DNA from 2 places in the Geobacillus sp. CAMR5420 genome. Region 2 is predicted to be linked to the other one. Evidence: a T-box and tRNA genes for the amino acid it is inferred to sense, from the RefSeq annotation. Region 2 holds a T-box; the other holds one or more tRNA genes.

Region 1 (3,382 bases), on a different contig from region 2:
ACGTAATTTTAAAGCTAACGAGAGATATTATAACAGACTTCCACACGCATCGCAAGAAAAAAACGCAAAAATCGACAAAAGAAATTGTACAAAAGGGCACCAGAATCTCTGGTGCCAGCAACCAGTGACCCGTACGGGATTCGAACCCGTGTTACCGCCGTGAAAGGGCGGTGTCTTAACCACTTGACCAACGGGCCATTATGGCGGAGAAGGCGGGATTTGAACCCGCGCGCCGCAAAACTGCGACCTAACGGTTTAGCAAACCGTCCCCTTCAGCCACTTGGGTACTTCTCCAAAGAAATGGCTCCGCAAGTAGGATTCGAACCTACGACCTACCGGTTAACAGCCGGTTGCTCTACCGCTGAGCTATTGCGGAATGATGAATAACTATATGTTATGCACATCTTCCAAATGTGCTCGTTGCCTCTTCCTCTGCCAGCTAATTCAAGGAAGCGAGATGCGTCGAGGCAACTCGCAGCGAATTCGAAGATGTGAAGCTCGTCGCTCCGATTTTGCTGTGGAACGATGGGGCATTGTTCGCCCATTATTATAGCGAATGACCCAAAAATATTCAATGGAAAATAATGGGCCTAAGTGGACTTGAACCACCGACCTCACGCTTATCAGGCGTGCGCTCTGACCAGCTGAGCTATAGGCCCATAAAAAGCGGGTGATGGGAATCGAACCCACGACATCAGCTTGGAAGGCTGAGGTTTTACCACTAAACTACACCCGCATATCATTTAGTTGAACATCCGCCACGCTGCTTCCATGCCCCTTCCTCTACCAGCTGATTCATAGAAGCCAGATGCGTCGGGGCAACTCGAAGCAGATTCGATGATGCAGATGCTCGTGGCTGAGGTTTTACCACTAAACTACACCCGCAAATATAGAATATAATGAAAAGGGCGACTAGTGGGAATCGAACCCACGCATGCCAGAGCCACAATCTGGTGCGTTAACCACTTCGCCATAGTCGCCTCGTTCTGGTGCCGGCTGCAGGACTTGAACCCGCAACCTACTGATTACAAGTCAGTTGCTCTACCAATTGAGCTAAGCCGGCACATTTAAAATTAGCTAGTGATTCATGTTGTCTGCCTGGTTGTGCCTCTTCCTCTCCCAGCTAATTCGAGGAAGTCAAATGCTCGGTGTCCCTTCCTCTGCAAGCTTATTCAAAGAAGTGGGATGCGTCGGGACAACTCGCAGCAGATTCGACGATGCGAATGCTCGTCTCTACCAATTGAGCTAAGCCGGCACGATTTTAAAGTGCATGGCGGAGGAGGAGGGATTCGAACCCCCGCGCGCCTTGCGGCGCCTCTCGGTTTTCAAGACCGACCCCTTCAACCACTTGGGTACTCCTCCAAAAAAGCAACAATAATAATGGTGGACCTTGTAGGACTCGAACCTACGACCGGACGGTTATGAGCCGTCTGCTCTAACCAGCTGAGCTAAAGGTCCGATAATGGTGGCGGTGGAGGGGATCGAACCCCCGACCTCACGGGTATGAACCGTACGCTCTAGCCAGCTGAGCTACACCGCCAAATTTAAGAAGTCAAAAGGTGGAGCCTATCGGGATCGAACCGATGACCTCCTGCTTGCAAAGCAGGCGCTCTCCCAGCTGAGCTAAGGCCCCATGATAAATCGGGAAGACAGGATTTGAACCTGCGACCTCACGGACCCGAACCGTGTGCTCTACCAAGCTGAGCTACTTCCCGATAAAACGCGCTCGAGAGGATTCGAACCCCTAACCTTCTGATCCGTAGTCAGATGCTCTATCCAATTGAGCTACGAGCGCACAAGTGCCGAGGGCCGGACTCGAACCGGCACGGTAGTTACCTACCCCAGGATTTTAAGTCCTGTGCGTCTGCCAATTCCGCCACCCCGGCGGAAGTGGAGCGGAAGACGGGGCTCGAACCCGCGACCCCCACCTTGGCAAGGTGGTGTTCTACCGCTGAACTACTTCCGCAAGACGATGAGCCATGGAGGACTCGAACCTCCGACCCTCTGATTAAAAGTCAGATGCTCTACCTACTGAGCTAATGGCTCATGGGTTCAATAACACTCCGAGACAACGATGTCCCTTCCTCTACCAGCTGATTCAAAGAAGCCGAATGCGTCGGGACAACTCGAAGCAAATCCGAAGATGCTTTGCTCGTTGCTCTACCTACTGAGCTAATGGCTCATGGTTAGGACAACACTCTAGGTACTACCTAGCTCTACCTGCCTCTTCCTCTGCCAGCTAATTCAAGGAAGCCTCGTGCGTCGAGGCAACTCGAAGCAAATTCGATGATGTAACGCTCGTTACTGAGCTAATGGCTCATAGTTAGGATAACACTCCGAGACAACAATGTCCCTTCCACTGCCAGCTGATTCGAAGATGCAGGATGCGTCGGGACAACTCGAAGCGAACTCGAAGATGTAGCGCTCGTTACTGAGCTAATGGCTCGCGGTTGCCGCCTTAATGGCTTAAGGGGTTATTAAGGAATAAGAATGCCGGCTGCAGGACTTGAACCCGCAACCTACTGATTACAAGTCAGTTGCTCTACCAATTGAGCTAAGCCGGCACATTTAAAATTAGTTAGTGACTCATGTTGTCTGCCTAGTTGTGCCTCTTCCTCTGCAAGCTGATTCGAGGAAGCTGAGTGCGTCGAGGCAACTCGCAACAGACTCGACGATGCGAATGTTCGTCGCTACCCATTGAACTAAGCCGGGGTGGTTTGAACATCTGACATGTCTGTGAACTACTCCCACTTAGCTTTGCATGAAGCGGGAACCTTCTTTCGGAACTATGATAAAAATGGTGGCTCGGGACGGAATCGAACCGCCGACACAAGGATTTTCAGTCCTTTGCTCTACCGACTGAGCTACCGAGCCATATCTTATTTTTCCCTTGTTCGTTGATGACTTTTGTGTCCCTTCCTCTACTAGCCCATTCGAAGAAGCCAGATGCGTCGGGACAACTCGCAGCAGATTCGACGATGCGGATGCTCGTCTCTACCGACTGAGCTACCGAGCCATATTTTTTCATCTTTCACAATTTTGGAAGAATGGCGGTCCCGACGGGACTCGAACCCGCGATCTCCTGCGTGACAGGCAGGCATGTTAACCACTACACTACGGGACCATATTGGTTGCGGGGGCAGGATTTGAACCTGCGACCTTCGGGTTATGAGCCCGACGAGCTACCGGACTGCTCCACCCCGCGACGGTAAGAAATTCATCTCATTTGATAACGCTCTAAGTGTTTCTTTAAGACTGCCTCTTCCTCTGCCAGCGAACTCGAAGATGTCGAATGCGTCGAGGCAACTCGCAGCATATTCGACGAAGCGAAGGCTCGTTGCTCCACCCCGCAGCGATAAGAATATACTTAAGTTTTGACAAT
Region 2 (3,382 bases):
TTTTGATTTGCTCATTTTTTCGTTGTTTTCGCCTAAAATCATCCCTTGGTTGAACAGCTTTTGGAACGGTTCTTTCGTCGGCACGATGCCAAGGTCATAGAGAAACTTATGCCAGAAGCGGGCATAAAGCAAATGCAAAACCGCGTGCTCCGCCCCGCCGATGTAAACATCGACCGGCAGCCACTTTTTCAGCTTTTCCGGATCGGCGAGCTGCTTGTCGTTGTGCGGGTCGATGTAGCGTAAATAATACCAGCAGCTTCCAGCCCATTGCGGCATCGTGTTCGTTTCGCGCCGCCCTTTTTTCCCGGTTTTCGGGTCGACAACATTGACCCATTCTTCGATGTTGGCCAGCGGCGACTCGCCCGTTCCCGACGGACGGATTTCATCCGTTTTCGGCAGCACAAGCGGCAATTCCTCTTCCGGCACCGGCGTCATCGTGCCGTCTTCCCAATGGATGATCGGAATCGGCTCGCCCCAGTAGCGCTGGCGGCTGAACAGCCAGTCGCGCAGCCGGTACGACACTTTTTTCCGCCCTTTGCCGTGCTCCTCAAGCCAGGCGATCATTTTGTCGATCGCTTCCTGCTTGTTCAAGCCGTTCAAAAACTCGGAGTTGATATGCTCGCCATCTCCGGTGTACGCTTCCTTTTCGATATTCCCGCCGGCGACGACTTCTTTCATCGGCAAGTGGAATTTTTTCGCAAACTCGTAGTCGCGCTCATCGTGCGCCGGCACGGCCATGATCGCTCCGGTGCCGTAGCTCATCAAGACGTAGTCAGCGATCCAAATCGGAAGCCGATCGCCGGTGACCGGGTGAATGGCGTACGCGCCGGTGAACACGCCCGTTTTTTCTTTCGCCAAATCGGTGCGCTCAAGGTCGCTTTTGCTTTGAATTTCCTTTAAGTAGGCGTCAACGGCTGGCTTTTGCTCCGGCGTCGTGATTTTTTCAACGAGCGGATGCTCCGGCGCCAAGACGGTGTACGTCGCGCCAAACAGCGTATCCGGACGCGTCGTGAACACGGTGAATGTTTCGTCATGGCCGTCGACGGCGAACTCGATTTCCGCTCCTTCCGAACGGCCAATCCAGTTGCGCTGCATCTCCTTAATGCTTTCCGGCCAGTCGAGCTCTTCCAAATCTTCAAGCAAGCGGTCGGCATAGGCGGTGATTTTCAGCATCCATTGCCGCATCGGCTTGCGGATGACCGGATGCCCGCCGCGCTCGCTCCGGCCGTTGATCACCTCTTCGTTCGCCAGCACCGTGCCGAGCGCCGGGCACCAGTTGACCGGCACTTCATCCATGTAGGCGAGCCCTTTTTCATACAGCTTCAAGAAAATCCATTGCGTCCATTTGTAATAGTTCGGGTCGGTCGTATTGATCTCCCGGTCCCAGTCGTACGAAAAGCCAAGCGATTTGATTTGCCGGCGGAAATTGTCGATGTTTTTTTGCGTAAACTCCGCCGGGTCGTTGCCGGTATCGAGCGCATATTGCTCGGCCGGCAGCCCGAACGCGTCCCAGCCCATCGGGTGAAGGACGTTGTACCCTTGCATCCGCTTCATGCGCGCCAAAATATCGGTCGCCGTATATCCTTCCGGATGGCCGACGTGCAAGCCGGCGCCGGATGGATACGGGAACATGTCGAGAACGTAAAACTTCGGCTTGTCATCATCATCGGACGTGCGGAACGTTTTGTTTTTCTCCCAATAGTCCTGCCATTTTTGTTCAATTTCGCGGTGGTTGAAGCTCATCGCAGCACTCCTCCTATCAAGTTCTACTTGCATCATTGACGAAAATATGTACAAAAAAACCCCCCCATCCCCACAGCAAAGGGACGAGAGGCGCGCTTCCCGCGGTACCACCCTTTTTGGCGCGCCAAACGGCGCACCCGCTTTCTTCCTTAACGCGGATGGACGGCCGGCGCTGTCGATGACCGTTCACGCCGGCAACTCCGAGGCGAGTTCACGAGCCGACTTCGGTTGACTCGCACCATCCGTCAACTCTCTGCCGTCCGTCGGGCCCGCTACTGCTCCTCTTCACCGTTATTCGCCTTATTCGCACGTCAACTACCCCCACTTCGCTAACGCTTGAAGTGGGGGCTTGCAACTCCCCAGAAGTGCAAACGGACTTCGTCCTCCTTCCTTGACTTGGGGTTGCATCAGGGGGCAGGTTGACGACTACCCAACGACGCAGGTCATGCCTGCATCGTTACCGATTCTCTCGGTGTGTCTGTTGGCAGTACTTGGCTTCCACACACAACAGACAGACCTACGCTCATGTTTTACGGTTGCAACGTTTCCTGCAACCAACTCCATCCATCGAGCAGCCGTTATTGGAGTGCCTTTATTTAACAGTTTTCTCCACGTCTTTATTCTATCATACACAAAAGAAAGGGGGAACGCACATTCCTCTCCCACTTACTCCCTTTGGTCGTTGAAGTGGGAGTCTCCTGCGCGAAATAGGATGAATCGAGCGATGAGTGGACAGAATGACAAATTTATTATTATTTTAAAAAATTTGTCGATCAATTGCAAGCCGAAATCTATACGGAAGCCGCGGTTTTTTCATCCGCGTTCTCCGTCCGCTTCGGGAGCCGACGATCATGCAAAAGCGCGGCCAGCACCGCCAATAAGGCAAACAATGCTAACATCATGATGAGCAGTTTCATTCCAAACAGATCGGCGACCGAGCCGCCGATGACCGGTCCGATCATCCGTCCGGCCGTGGCCGTCCCGTTGACGATTCCTTGGTAAAACCCGGCTTTCCCCGGGGGCGCCCATTCGTTCACCGCGGCCGGAATCGCCGGCCAGACGATCATCTCGGCGATCGTGAGCACCATCATGGACGCGGCAAACTCTGCAAACGAATGCGCCCCCAACAGCATGGCAAACGAAACGGCGAAAATAAAAAAACCGATCACGATTTGCCGCTTCAACGTCGGCATGAAGCGGCGGATGACCGCTGACAACAGCGGCTGGGCCAAGACGATCAACGCCCCGTTGATCGTCCAAAGCAAGCTGTACTGCCCGACTGGTATCCCGAGCTCGCGTGTATAGGCGGCGATCGTCGTCGACCATTGGACATAGCTCAACCAACACAGTCCATAGCCGGCGCAAAGGAGGGCAAGCGCCCAGCCCGCGGAGCGGGATGGCGCTCTTTCCGCTTCTCCGGATCGTTTCTTTCTCGGCGGCGGCAAGAGCGGAACGCGGCGCAGCCCGGCCACAACCGTAAACAAAAACGCGGCATACAACAAAAGATTGGCGAAAAAAACGAGCGAGAACGAATATGAAGCGACAAGCCCGCCAAGCGCCGACCCGACGGCGACGCCGATGTTTTGCGCGACATACAAGGCGTTGAACGCCCGCCGCCCCCCTTCCGGCCAAATCGCCC

What was found. A T-box is a leader RNA that pairs with one kind of tRNA and senses whether it is charged. The one in region 2 lies ahead of leuS (leucine--tRNA ligase), so its partner is inferred to be a tRNA-Leu.
Region 1: it encodes a tRNA-Leu, which carries the amino acid that the T-box ahead of leuS (leucine--tRNA ligase) is inferred to sense. The anticodon was not compared.

What each region holds. Positions count from the first base shown of each region.
Region 1 covers NZ_JHUS01000013.1:451-3,832, reverse strand. The annotation lists tRNA gene DI44_RS13460 (tRNA-Glu) at 126-197, opposite strand; tRNA gene DI44_RS13465 (tRNA-Ser) at 202-294, opposite strand; tRNA gene DI44_RS13470 (tRNA-Asn) at 302-376, opposite strand; tRNA gene DI44_RS13475 (tRNA-Ile) at 586-659, opposite strand; tRNA gene DI44_RS13480 (tRNA-Gly) at 666-736, opposite strand; tRNA gene DI44_RS13485 (tRNA-His) at 908-980, opposite strand; tRNA gene DI44_RS13490 (tRNA-Thr) at 988-1,063, opposite strand; tRNA gene DI44_RS13495 (tRNA-Ser) at 1,272-1,362, opposite strand; tRNA gene DI44_RS13500 (tRNA-Ile) at 1,382-1,458, opposite strand; tRNA gene DI44_RS13505 (tRNA-Met) at 1,464-1,540, opposite strand; tRNA gene DI44_RS13510 (tRNA-Ala) at 1,561-1,633, opposite strand; tRNA gene DI44_RS13515 (tRNA-Pro) at 1,642-1,715, opposite strand; tRNA gene DI44_RS13520 (tRNA-Arg) at 1,722-1,795, opposite strand; tRNA gene DI44_RS13525 (tRNA-Leu) at 1,801-1,886, opposite strand; tRNA gene DI44_RS13530 (tRNA-Gly) at 1,892-1,966, opposite strand; tRNA gene DI44_RS13535 (tRNA-Lys) at 1,974-2,046, opposite strand; tRNA gene DI44_RS13540 (tRNA-Thr) at 2,492-2,564, opposite strand; tRNA gene DI44_RS13545 (tRNA-Phe) at 2,799-2,874, opposite strand; tRNA gene DI44_RS13550 (tRNA-Asp) at 3,049-3,124, opposite strand; tRNA gene DI44_RS13555 (tRNA-Met) at 3,129-3,205, opposite strand.
Region 2 covers NZ_JHUS01000057.1:28,336-31,717, forward strand. The annotation lists gene leuS (leucine--tRNA ligase) at 1-1,743, opposite strand, end outside; T-box leader at 1,820-2,041, opposite strand; gene DI44_RS02900 (MFS transporter) at 2,535-3,382, opposite strand, start outside.